2 regions of the Paenibacillus wynnii genome follow, and region 2 is predicted to be linked to the other one. Evidence: a T-box and tRNA genes for the amino acid it is inferred to sense, from the RefSeq annotation. Region 2 holds a T-box; the other holds one or more tRNA genes.
The links. A T-box is a leader RNA that pairs with one kind of tRNA and senses whether it is charged. The one in region 2 lies ahead of tyrS (tyrosine--tRNA ligase), so its partner is inferred to be a tRNA-Tyr.
Positions count from the first base shown of each region.

Region 1: it encodes a tRNA-Tyr, which carries the amino acid that the T-box ahead of tyrS (tyrosine--tRNA ligase) is inferred to sense. The anticodon was not compared.

Region 1 covers NZ_JQCR01000002.1:1,882,600-1,889,338, forward strand. The annotation lists gene hprK (HPr(Ser) kinase/phosphatase) at 1-431, opposite strand, end outside; gene PWYN_RS10925 (ABC transporter ATP-binding protein) at 665-1,786, opposite strand; gene PWYN_RS10930 (PucR family transcriptional regulator) at 1,906-3,006, opposite strand; tRNA gene PWYN_RS10935 (tRNA-Lys) at 3,148-3,220, opposite strand; tRNA gene PWYN_RS10940 (tRNA-Tyr) at 3,229-3,314, opposite strand; tRNA gene PWYN_RS10945 (tRNA-Phe) at 3,323-3,395, opposite strand; tRNA gene PWYN_RS10950 (tRNA-Asp) at 3,461-3,538, opposite strand; tRNA gene PWYN_RS10955 (tRNA-Thr) at 3,553-3,628, opposite strand; tRNA gene PWYN_RS10960 (tRNA-Val) at 3,659-3,734, opposite strand; tRNA gene PWYN_RS10965 (tRNA-Met) at 3,744-3,820, opposite strand; tRNA gene PWYN_RS10970 (tRNA-Ser) at 3,850-3,941, opposite strand; rRNA gene PWYN_RS10975 (23S ribosomal RNA) at 4,010-6,739, opposite strand, start outside.
Region 2 covers NZ_JQCR01000003.1:560,317-567,055, reverse strand. The annotation lists gene PWYN_RS17845 (sensor domain-containing diguanylate cyclase) at 1-428, opposite strand, end outside; gene rpsD (30S ribosomal protein S4) at 825-1,424, shown strand; gene tyrS (tyrosine--tRNA ligase) at 1,495-2,748, opposite strand; T-box leader at 2,858-3,117, opposite strand; gene PWYN_RS17830 (transglycosylase domain-containing protein) at 3,254-6,184, shown strand; gene acsA (acetate--CoA ligase) at 6,281-6,739, opposite strand, start outside.

The DNA.
Region 1 (6,739 bases), on a different contig from region 2:
TCACAGAGTACGCCGTGAATAGTGGCTGTTGGCGCTAATTTACCTTCCAGAAAGCTAGTCAGACGGCTGGAAAAAATTGTAGTAGCCATTGCGCTCCGAAGTACAGGCAGGCCCTTCTCATTACTTATATCTATTAACTCCTGCGGGACTTCCAAAGAACGGGTAATGACAATACAGGGTGTATTATCATTGCAGATCCCCCGAATTCGGCTAATTTTTTCTTCCTCTGGCAGCATAGAGAAGAACGCTAGCTCCGTCTTACCGAGCAACTGGACACGTTCTTCTGGATAATATTCAAAATAACCAGCCATCTCCAACCCGGGACGATTCAAGTCGTCAACTGTAATAAGTCTCTTGAGACCCTCCTGTCCGGAAATGACTTCTAATTGAAAATGTTGTACCAATTCAGATACTTTTACTTTCTTAGCCATGTATATTCGTCCTTTCGTCACCTGCGGTTGATGTCCGCTTCTCCTGCACCCTGATCGTGAAGTATCACCAGTCTGTCGGAGGTAATTCTTCTGCTATCTTAATTGATAACGACTATGAATGCAATCATAACGCCCTTTGCTCCGGAGTTCCCGGTTCATTATTCATCCTTCACATTCATCAAAAAAAGCCACCCTTTCGGGTGGCTTTCTGAAAGGAGAAAAGACGTAGGGTCTTATCCCAATAGAATGTTAAGTTCGGAAGTTTTGTCGAAGAAATGTACCTTGTTCATGTCGACTGCCAGCTTAGGCTTGCTACCTTCGCGAGTAGTAGAACGACCGTCTACACGGGCAATAACAGTGCTGTTGCCAAGACCACTCAAGTAGAGCAACATTTCATGACCGAGGTTTTCAGTTACATCAACCAACGATGTGAAGATTGTGTTTGGTGAAGCTTCCAAGAATACTGGTTCTTCATGAATATCTTCTGGGCGAACTCCCATAATAACTTCTTTACCGATGAAACCTTTGCTGCGAATGATTTGAGCTTTTCCGCCCGGCACTTCAACATCAAGGTTCTCTGCGCGGAAACGAACGCTTCCGTTAGCTTCGGACAATGTACCATTGATAAAGTTCATTGTTGGAGAACCGATAAAGCCGGCTACGAACAAGTTTGTCGGTTCATTGTAAAGCACTTCAGGAGTAGCTGCTTGTTGAATGATACCATCATACATAACTACGATACGGTCACCCATTGTCATAGCTTCTGTTTGGTCATGCGTTACATAGATACAAGTAGTTTCAAGGCGCTTAACCAGTTTAGTGATTTCAGCACGCATTTGACCACGAAGTTTAGCATCCAAGTTGGACAAAGGCTCATCCATCAAGAATACTTGTGGATCGCGGACAATCGCACGTCCCAAAGCTACACGTTGGCGTTGACCACCGGAAAGAGCTTTTGGTTTACGCTCAAGCAAATGCTCGATATCGAGAATTTTTGCAGCATCGCGAACCTTTTTATCGATTTCATCTTTTTTAACTTTGCGCAATTTCAAACCAAACGCCATGTTTTGGTATACGCTCATATGCGGATAAAGGGCATAGGATTGGAATACCATCGCGATATCGCGGTCTTTCGGTGCTACGTCATTAACAACGCGGTCGCCGATGAACATTTTACCTTCGGAAATTTCCTCCAAGCCAGCGATCATCCGTAGTGTTGTTGATTTACCGCAACCGGATGGTCCTACCAATACTAGAAATTCCTTATCTTTAATATCAAGATTGATATCTGCTACTGTTGCTTTATCAGAACCTGGGTATTTTTTTGTAATGTGCTCTAAACGTACGCCTGCCATTTAATTTTCCCCCTCGGATCAATTATATTAAAGTTTGTAAAGATTGTATGATTTCGTTTCCGTATACCTATCTTACCTCACACACTGTGGGCTGGCTATTTGTAACCTTCACAAAAAAATTATTTCCTTTTCGTCACTTTATACAAAAGCATGGTCAACTTCACAATTGCAGCATCTCCAAAGCTTCGTACATCCGCACCTGTCTCCTGTTTGATCTTGTCCAGACGGTAAAGCAACGTGTTTCGATGAATATATAATTTCTTAGCGGTTTCGCTTACATTGCATTCCATTTCAAAAAAAGTCTCTAAAGTCTGAAGCATTTCTTTATCCGATAAAACGGACGTGTAATCTCCAATCTGTCCAAGTAACTGTCTACGCCGTGCATCGGGAATACTATTAACCAATCTCTCCAAATGAAGTTCCCATGGCAAATGAATGTATTCCCCCACTTGAAAAATACGGCCCAATATTATAGTCTCACGTAAAAGTGCTACTGCTCCGGTCAAGCCTTTAACAGGTACAATTGCAGGTGCTACTGCCAGATGGAATACACCTACCCACTCATTGGCAATCAGTTCGTGCAGACCCATGCTGGTCTGTGACAGCAGATCATCTTCACTTTCTTCTTCCTCTTCCTTATCATCTCCGTCTGTTAGCAGTTCCTTGCGCGCTAGAATGAGCCACTCCTTTTCCTGCAACGGGATAAGAATAACCGTACTATCAAAATAACTGCGTAGAAGCTTCATCAATGAACGATAGGAGATCGGCGCATTATGTACATTTTCACTTATCAGTAAAAAGGGAATCATGTCCCCAAAAAGTCGGCTTTTCAATGCAATATCATCTGGAAGCTCGGTGTCTTCCCTTTCCTGCTCAAGCTGTAGATTAAGCCATTTGCTCAGCTGAAGGGCCTCCATCTCGCCTTCTTCCTTAACCCCTGTAGCCTTGAGCGCAGTAGCGAAGCTTCTCACGGCAAAATGGACCAGTTGCACCTCCATAGCAGATAAGCCTTCCATCTCCACGGATACAGCGGTAATACGCCCATCGTTCTCATATAATGGCGTCCAAATATTATCATCGAGGATAACCGGCTGATCACTCTCTTGTGAGCCTAGCCCGAATAGAGATTTTGAATCCTGTCTTCCAAATTGCTTAATCCCGGCTTTCTTCCCAGTAAGTTGCTCTAACTTTTGACGTAATATCTCGCTCTCTATAGTCACAATAGTCCACCACTTTTGTTTTTTTGCTTATTTTATCATATTTTTCATCTTCATGCGGACTTGCCTAATTTCTGAGGGGTAAAAGTACTTAATACAACAAAAAAGCCATTACCCTAAGGTAATGACTTTTTCCTAAACGTATGAGCCATGAAGGATTCGAACCTTCGACACCCTGATTAAAAGTCAGGTGCTCTACCAGCTGAGCTAATGGCTCATAGAAAATGGTGGGGGATGATGGATTCGAACCACCGAACACTTACGTGAGCAGATTTACAGTCTGATGCGTTTGGCCGCTTCGCTAATCCCCCAAGAAAAGTGGCTCGAGACGGATTCGAACCGCCGACACGAGGATTTTCAGTCCTCTGCTCTACCGACTGAGCTATCGAGCCATATAAAGTTGCATAAAAATAAAGCGGTAAGTCATACACTTCCCACTTCGTTTGGTGGAAAAAAATGGCGGAACCGACGGGATTCGAACCCGCGATCTCCTGCGTGACAGGCAGGCATGTTAGGCCAACTACACCACGGTTCCTCACTTAATAATAATGGTGCCGGCGAGAGGACTTGAACCCCCAACCTACTGATTACAAGTCAGTTGCTCTACCAGTTGAGCTACACCGGCACGGTGTAAAAAGGACCTAAAGTTTGAAAATGGTGGAGGCTGAGGGGTTCGAACCCCCGACCCTCTGCTTGTAAGGCAGATGCTCTCCCAGCTGAGCTAAGCCTCCGGGTATGTATGGTAGCGGCAGAGGGGATCGAACCCCCGACCTCACGGGTATGAACCGTACGCTCTAGCCAGCTGAGCTACGCCGCCACAATAACAAGGTAATGAATGATTTGAAATGGCGGAGAGAGAGGGATTCGAACCCTCGCACCGCTAACGCAGTCTAACCCCTTAGCAGAGGGTCCCCTTATAGCCACTTGGGTATCTCTCCAAATCAAATTAATCATTCAGGCTTAATCGCCTGAAAACTGAATCCGAAACAAATCTGCGTTTAGATATTTGGATAAGCCCTCGACCGATTAGTATTGGTCAGCTCCATGCATTGCTGCACTTCCACCTCCAACCTATCTACCTCGTCGTCTTCAAGGGGTCTTACTAATTGGGAAATCTCATCTTGAGGGGGGCTTCACGCTTAGATGCTTTCAGCGCTTATCCCGTCCGTACGTAGCTACTCAGCCATGCTCCTGGCGGAACAACTGATGCACCAGCGGTACGTCCATCCCGGTCCTCTCGTACTAAGGACAGCTCCTCTCAAATTTCCTGCGCCCACGACAGATAGGGACCGAACTGTCTCACGACGTTCTGAACCCAGCTCGCGTACCGCTTTAATGGGCGAACAGCCCAACCCTTGGGACCTACTTCAGCCCCAGGATGCGATGAGCCGACATCGAGGTGCCAAACCTCCCCGTCGATGTGGACTCTTGGGGGAGATAAGCCTGTTATCCCCAGGGTAGCTTTTATCCGTTGAGCGATGGCCCTTCCATGCGGTACCACCGGATCACTAAGTCCGACTTTCGTCCCTGCTCGACTTGTAGGTCTCGCAGTCAAGCTCCCTTATGCCTTTGCACTCTTCGAATGATTTCCAACCATTCTGAGGGAACCTTGGAACGCCTCCGTTACTCTTTAGGAGGCGACCGCCCCAGTCAAACTGCCCGCCTGACACGGTCCCCGTACCCGATTAGGGCACTAGGTTAGAACCTAGATACGATCAGGGTGGTATCCCAACGTCGCCTCTGCAGAAGCTTGCGCTCCTGCTTCTCTGGCTCCCACCTATCCTGTACAGATCGTACCCAAATTCAATATCAAGCTGCAGTAAAGCTCCATGGGGTCTTTCCGTCTTGTCGCGGGTAACCTGCATCTTCACAGGTATTAAAATTTCACCGGATCTCTCGTTGAGACAGCGCCCAAGTCGTTACGCCATTCGTGCGGGTCAGAATTTACCTGACAAGGAATTTCGCTACCTTAGGACCGTTATAGTTACGGCCGCCGTTTACTGGGGCTTCGGTTCACAGCTTCGGATTGCTCCTAACCGCTCCCCTTAACCTTCCAGCACCGGGCAGGCGTCAGCCCGTATACTTCGCCTTGCGGCTTCGCACAGACCTGTGTTTTTGCTAAACAGTCGCTTGGGCCTTTTCACTGCGGCCCCCTCGTGCTATTCACACTACCGGGGCACCCCTTCTCCCGAAGTTACGGGGTCATTTTGCCGAGTTCCTTAACGAGAGTTCTTCCGCGCGCCTTAGAATTCTCTTCTCGCCTACCTGTGTCGGTTTGCGGTACGGGCACCTTCTCCTGGCTAGAGGCTTTTCTTGGCAGTGTGAGATCATGACCTTCGCTACTACAATTTTCGCTCCCCATCACAGCCTGGCCTAATAATGTGCGGATTTGCCTACACATTAGCCTCACTGCTTAGACGGACACTTCCATCAGTCCGCGTCACTACCCTCCTGCGTCACCCCATCGCTCATAGCGGATTACGGTGGTACAGTAATTTCAAACTGTTGTCCTTCGACTACGCCTTTCGGCCTCGCCTTAGGTCCCGACTTACCCTGAGCGGACGAGCCTTCCTCAGGAAACCTTGGGCTTTCGGCGGATCAGATTCTCACTGATCTTTTCGTTACTCATACCGGCATTCTCACTTGTATACGCTCCAGCACTCCTCACGGTATACCTTCAACGTATATACAACGCTCCCCTACCCCAGATACAATGTATCTAGCCATAGCTTCGGTGGTGTGTTTAGCCCCGTTACATTTTCGGCGCAGAGTCACTCGACCAGTGAGCTATTACGCACTCTTTCAATGGTGGCTGCTTCTAAGCCAACATCCTGGTTGTCTGTGCAACTCCACATCCTTTCCCACTTAACACACACTTGGGGACCTTAGCTGATGGTCTGGGCTGTTTCCCTTTCGACAATGGATCTTAGCACTCACTGTCTGACTCCCGGCAATAAGTATATGGCATTCGGAGTTTGACTGATCTTGGTAACCCTTGCGGGCCCCGCAACCAATCAGTGCTCTACCTCCACTACTCTAATACCGAGGCTAGCCCTAAAGCTATTTCGGGGAGAACCAGCTATCTCCGAGTTCGATTGGAATTTCTCCGCTACCCCCACCTCATCCCCGCATTTTTCAACATGCGTGGGTTCGGGCCTCCAGTGCGTGTTACCGCACCTTCACCCTGGACAGGGGTAGATCACACGGTTTCGGGTCTACGTCCACATACTCAAATCGCCCTATTCAGACTCGCTTTCGCTGCGGCTCCGTCTTCTCGACTTAACCTTGCATGTTAAACGTAACTCGCCGGTTCATTCTACAAAAGGCACGCCATCACCCATAGATAGGGCTCTGACTTTTTGTAAGCACACGGTTTCAGGTTCTATTTCACTCCCCTTCCGGGGTGCTTTTCACCTTTCCCTCACGGTACTGTTTCACTATCGGTCGCCAGGTAGTATTTAGCCTTAGCAGATGGTCCTGCTGGATTCATACGGGGTTTCACGTGCCCCGCACTACTCGGGATCCGTCTCGGAGAGAACACAGTTTAGATTACAGGGCTTTTACCTCTATCGCGGGCCTTTCCAGACCTCTTCATCTACTGTATTCCTTTGTAACTCCATGTGAGACGTCCCACAACCCCAAGGGGCAAGCCCCTTGGTTTAGGCTGTTCCGCGTTCGCTCGCCGCTACTGACGGAATCACTATTGTTTTCTCTTCCTCAGGGTACTTAGATGTTT
Region 2 (6,739 bases):
GCACAGCCAAGCAGAGCAAAAATATCCCCTTTGGAGCGCGTCAAAATAGGCACACTCAAGAAGGTTATGCTTTTCCCGTCCTCCACCAAGTCTAAGTTGTAGGACTTACGGGAAAGCAAACTTAATCCAGCAGCATCTTCCCAATAGGAATTCCAATGCTGTGGACTCTGATTTATAGGGTCTATTCGTTTACCTTCATAATTAAGGACACACCAACGCCACGATTCGGTGAATGGGAGGGCAGCTTGTCCCTTGCACCATTCATTAAAGCTGGTAGCAATCAGATCGGCGGCATAAGGGAAATCATAGGATACGATATCCGTATCCCGAAGCCATGCGGTAGGATCTTCAGAATCGTCTTTTGTCAACATGGTGTCCTGCACCAGCACTTGGCTGCCTTTATGACCGTAAGCTTCCTGCTCTGACATAAAGAGGATCCCCTTAGTATCTCAATTTAAAAAACATGTTCCGATAACATTTAATGATTTAATCATATTTTACTCTGTTTCTTCCCTTATTGCATTATATTTTCCACAAATCCCGGATTTTTTTTAGGTCCTAAGAACTAACGACAAAGATTGACAAAATCTCTTTAAACATGCGCTTGACTTTGTTAGTAGTTTTCATATAATATTTATTGTTGAACAAGACTGTAACTAGTCTTATATTGGGCGTAACGTTGTGTCACCCTCACGCGAGTTCGTTACTATCAGGGCAGCGGCTGAACTTCCCTAATAGTGTGGATCTATAATCTTCCACGGATACGGCACGCGGCACAAATAGGCCCCACCTGAAATTTCAAATATAAAGGAGTCTACTATAACATGGCACGTTACACAGGACCTAAATTTAAACTCAGCCGCCGTCTAGGCATATCCCTTAGCGGTACAGGTAAAGATTTGAAACGCCCTTTCCCACCGGGACAACACGGCGCTAACCAACGCAGAAAAGTAAGTAACTACGGAATGCAGCTTTTGGAAAAACAAAAACTGCGTCATATGTACGGTTTGGGAGAGAAACAATTTAAAACTCTCTTCACTAAAGCACAAAAAATTCAAGGTATCGCCGGCGAAAACTTTATGTTCTTGCTTGAGAGCCGCCTGGACAACCTCGTTTACCGTCTTGGATTCGCTAACTCCCGCGCTGGTTCGCGTCAGTTGGTATCCCACGGTCACGTAACTGTTAACGGCAAAAAAGTTGACATTGCATCTTACCGTGTTAGCACTGGTGATGTAATTGGTCTTCGCGAAAGAAGCCGCACTATGACTTCTATCAAAGAAGCTCTTACTAACCGTTCACACCTTCCTGCTTACTTGGAATATGCTGATGGATCTTTCGAAGGTAAATATATCCGTTTGCCAGAACGTTCCGAGCTGTCCCAAGATATCGATGAAAAACAAATCGTCGAATTCTACAACCGTTAAGATTTATCTAATCGGTAGTAGTTTAGAACCCCTCCGGATTAATCCGGAGGGGTTCTTTATGTTTTATATATTAGCCCAATGAGAGTCTAGCGAACTTACGTTTACCTACCTGCAGAATATCTCCCTCTTGCGGTGTAAATTCAGCTTTCGGGTCCTCCTGCTTCTCTTCGTTCAGCTTCACAGAACCCTGCTGGATACTCCGCTTCGCCTCACCATTTGAACCTGCAAAACCGACAAGGGTAAGCAGCTTAACAAGCTTAATTGTTCCGTTCTCAAGTTCAACTGCCGGAACAGTATAGACCTCAATGTCTTCCGGAAGCGCCCGTTGCTGAAATACCGTTACGAAATGCTGCTGTGCAGCATCTGCCGCTTCCACACTGTGGTACATTCGTACAAAGGTATGTGCCAATTGCATTTTAGCATCTCTTGGATGAACTATACCCTCCTGCAATCCTTCCTTCAGAACAGTAAGTTCTTGATTGCAGATACCCGTCGCCAATTCGTAGTATTTCAACATTAATTCATCCGGTACAGACATGGCTTTACCGTAAATTTCATTAGGCTCTTCATCAATCCCGATATAGTTCCCAAGACTTTTACTCATTTTTTGAACACCGTCAAGACCTTCGAGCAAAGGAGTCGTAATCGCGACTTGCGCAGCCACACCGTATTCCTTTTGCAGCGTCCTTCCCATAAGCAGGTTGAACTTCTGATCCGTTCCGCCGAGTTCTACATCACTTTTCAAGGCTACAGAATCCATACCCTGCATCAGCGGGTAGAAGAACTCGTGAATACTGATCGGAAGACCACCCTGAAAGCGTTTGGTAAAGTCGTCCCGCTCCATCATTCTAGCTACCGTTACTTTAGCAGACAAGGTAACCACATCGGCGAAGGACATTGGACTGAGCCATTCGGAGTTGTAGTAGACTTTTGTTTTTTCAGGGTCCAGAATCTTGTGAATTTGCTTCTTATAAGTCTCGGCATTTCGTTGTACATCTTCCTCTGTCAATTGTTTCCGAGTTTCTGATTTACCCGTTGGATCTCCAATTCGTCCGGTAAAATCTCCAATAATAAGCTGTACCTGGTGCCCTAACTCTTGGAATTGGCGAAGCTTGTGCATAACGACGGTATGTCCAACATGAATATCCGGTGCTGACGGATCAAGTCCCAGTTTCACATTTAGTGGTACTCCAGTCACTATAGATTTCATAACCTTCTGCTTTAATTCGTCCATCGGTACGATCTCTACCACACCGCGCGATATGACTTCAAGCTGGCGCTCAACTTCCTGCACCTGGGCTGCTGATAATTCTTCCCACTTCATTCTTTTCCCTCCTTGAAATTTGTATAATTTGTGAAATAAAGTCGATTCTTCTAACGTCAACCTAATTATGCCACTCGTTTCTGAAACGCAAAAAAGCCCCTTTATCATCCCAAGGGACGAGAAAGAGACTCGCGGTACCACCCTAATTAAAATCCTTGTTACGCCGCAGCGCAGCCAAAGATTTCCACTTCATTGCCATAACGGGATTGCACCCGGTGCCGGACTACTTAGCAGGAGCGTATGCTTCTAGCCCTTCCCCCGGACAGCTCCAGACTGTAATTCAAAGGGGCCTGTTATCGGTTCGCACCACCCACCGACTCTCTGAAAACATAAGACAGCCCTTCTACTAATGTCTTTCCGCGCCTTTTGGATATCCAATTACTTTCATTTATATCACATGCTCTTAAAAAAGTCACACTCAAAAGATACAGCGCCCAGTTATAAGCGCATTCAAAAACGCCAAATTGTGCTATAATAGTTCCGTTATAAAGGAGGATTATCGTCGATGGCTGAAGAGAACAAGAAAAAGACCGCAAAGAAACATCCCCCAAGGAAAAGAACCTGGCTGAACAGGGTCGGCTCTGTGGTAAAGTGGATGTTTATCCTTGGCATTATGGGCATTCTGTTTGCCGGCGGTGCCGTGACAGGTTATATTACTTCTATCGTAAAAAATGACCCTGTCCGCTCCGAGCAATTAATTCAGCAGCAAGTTAGCCAGAACGCTATAACCGGATTTGCCTATTTCCGTGACGGCGCCCCTATTGGCCAACTCCGTACGGAGGAAGACCGCAGACTCATTGAATACAACAACATTCCACAGATTATTATTGATGCGGTTCTTGCTATAGAGGACAATAATTTCTATGAGCATGATGGCGTTGATGTGAGCGGGACCTTACGTGCGGTTAAGCAAAAGCTGCTTAATGAATCCGTCCAAACCGGCGGCAGTACGCTCACCCAACAACTTGCAAGACGTGTGTTTCTAAATTTGGACCGGACGGAAGATCGGAAGATCAAAGAAATTCTGCTTTCCCTGCGTCTGGAACGCTTTTTAAGCAAACCGGAGATATTAACAGCCTATTTAAACAAGGTTCCATTCGGGAACGGTTCAAATGGGTATAATGTGTTCGGAATTAAAGCTGCATCTAAAGGCGTATTTGGTCAAGATGACTTGGATAAGCTGAATATCGCACAAGCCGCATATTTGGCAGGTCTACCTCAGCTCCCCTCCAAATATTCTGCATTTAACGGATTGGGAGAATTTAATGAGACCGCTTTTAACAGAGCTATTGACCGCCAGCAGCTTGTACTGCGCCGTATGCTGGAGGAGAACAAAATTACAACTTCACAATACGATGAGGCCCTAACCTTTGATATCAAGGGTGCACTTGCTCCACACACTGCCAAAGCTTATACGACTTACCCATATCTAATGTTGGAAACAGAGCGTAAAGCTGCAGAGATCATGCTCTCTATTAACCAAGACAAGGATGGCGAAACCGGTACTGCAGACGATACCAACTCGGGAGATGATCCTGTTTTATTAGAGGAAGCCCGCCAGCAGCTCATGACCGGAGGCTACCGCATATACACTACTATTGATAAAAAAGTATACAGTGCGATGCACACCATCTCTGACAACAATGAAAACTTTACGAAGGACAGCAAGAGCAGGGGCAAGGAACAAACAGCCGGCATTATGATTGATAATAAAACAGGTGCTATACTCGGAATGATTGAAGGTCGTGATTTCAATCTGGAGCAGATGAACTACGCTACTCAAATGGTTCGTCAACCAGGCTCCACTATGAAGCCTATCGCAGCCTATTTACCTGCATTGGATAGTGGATTGATTCAACCGGCAGGGATTTTGGATGATGCTCCGATTATACTGAAGGATGGATCCAAAGGCTTTCATATCCCCAAAAATGCTAATAACCGCTATCAAGGACTTGTTACCGCACGTTATGCTCTGAACAAATCACTCAACCTGCCTGCACTGAAGCTATTTAATGATAAAGTAGGCATCGAAAAATCTTGGGCATTTGCTAAGAAGCTTGGAATTACAACCATTCAGGACGGAGATTATAGCGCTAAGACCGGAGTTCTAGGTGGACTGCGTTACGGTGTATCCGTTGAAGAGCTGGCTAATGCTTATTCTTCTATTGGCAACAAAGGGGCATTTACGGATGCCTATATGATTGAAAAGATTGTGGATTCACAAGGGAAAATTGTTTATCATCACAAAGTTACCCCGGAGCAGGTATACTCCGAACAAACTGCATACCTAATGACGGATATGCTCCGTACTGTTATTACTGAAGGTACAGCCAGCACAGTGAAGAGCAACTACAAACATTTCGGCGACATCCCAATCGTGGGCAAAACAGGTTCGACACAGAATTACGCCGATGTATGGTTTATGGGTCTGACACCCGATGTTACGCTTGGAATGTGGGTAGGTTATAAAGAGCCAGTTAACACGCTCCAAGGGGATACTCAGAAGCGTCAAGCTCAATCGTTATGGACCAAGGTCATGAATGCTGTCATTGAAAAAAGACCGGAACTATTCGTGACACCGAAGTTTACTCAGCCCAAAGGAATAGTTAAGAAGACCGTTTCCGCTTACAGCGGTAAGCTTCCTACGGATCTGACTGATAGATTTACAACCGATTTATTTAACGTTAAGTTTATTCCAAAAGATAGTGATGATGGAATCACAAAAGCTAAATATATTACATTCAATGAAATTAACTACATTCCTCAGGAAGGTACGCCTGATGAGTTCTTGAAAGAAAGAATTGTAGTAACACGGGAGAAACCGATTCAAGATCTCGTCAAAGAGCTTTTGGCAGCTTTTCCTGCTATGAGTGACCATGAGCCTTTAGCTTATTATTTGCCTGAGGATGCCAAAAATGATGTACCCACTGAAGTAGATCCGCGTGTGGATGATGGTCATGCGCCTTCTCCGGCCACTAATATTGCCGTCTCTTATAGTTCAGGCAAAGCTGTCATTACATTTTCACCTAGCGGCTCTCCGGATGTTGTCGGCTATCGTCTATACCGTTCACTAAACGGCGGACCTTTCAAAGTGCAGTCTATACTTATGGCTGGTGAAAAAACGATCTTCCATACAGGCACACCTGCGAGCACGAACGCCGCCTTCTATGTCTCTGCTGTTGATGTAGCCGGACTTGAAACAACCTCCGGCAGTGTGGCTGGGGGGGCAACAGCAACACCTAATCCTACTGTGACACCAATACCTACTGTAGCGCCTACAACGGGCACAGAGGTCATTCCAGAAGCCACTACAGATCCGGGTAGCATTATCATAGATCCCGGTACAGGGGAAGTACCTCTTGCACCCGGCATCGATGGCACTGGCAATAATAGTACTGATCCTAATAATGCTGGTGGTAATAAGAATAAAAAGTAAAAAACTCTATAGGATGCCCACACATCATCCTATAGATGTTTCAGACATCAAAGGCCGCTCCCTTATTTGTAGGGAACGGCCTTTTTGCTATCTATGCTAATCCTCAATCGTCGATAAATCTCCGGCGGGAAGATGCAGCTCCCATGCCTTTAATACACGGCGCATGATTTTACCGGATCGCGTCTTCGGAAGCTTATCCTTGAATTCGATCTCACGCGGTGCTGCATGGGCGGAGAGTCCGGCTTTTACAAAAGCGGCGATCTCTTCTTTCAAAGCGGCTGACGGGAGATATCCCTCCCTTAAGGAAATGAATGCCTTAATAATTTCACCTCGTACAGCGTCTGGCTTGCCGATTACGCCTGCTTCCGCCACAGCTGGATGTTCCACCAGCTTGCTCTCCACCTCAAATGGGCCGATCCGCTCGCCCGAGGTGTTGATGACATCGTCAATTCGTCCTTGAAACCAGTAGTAACCTTCATCATCCATGTAGGCTGAATCTCCAGATATATACCATCCGGGAATTCTGAAATACTCCGAGTATTTAGCCGGGTTATT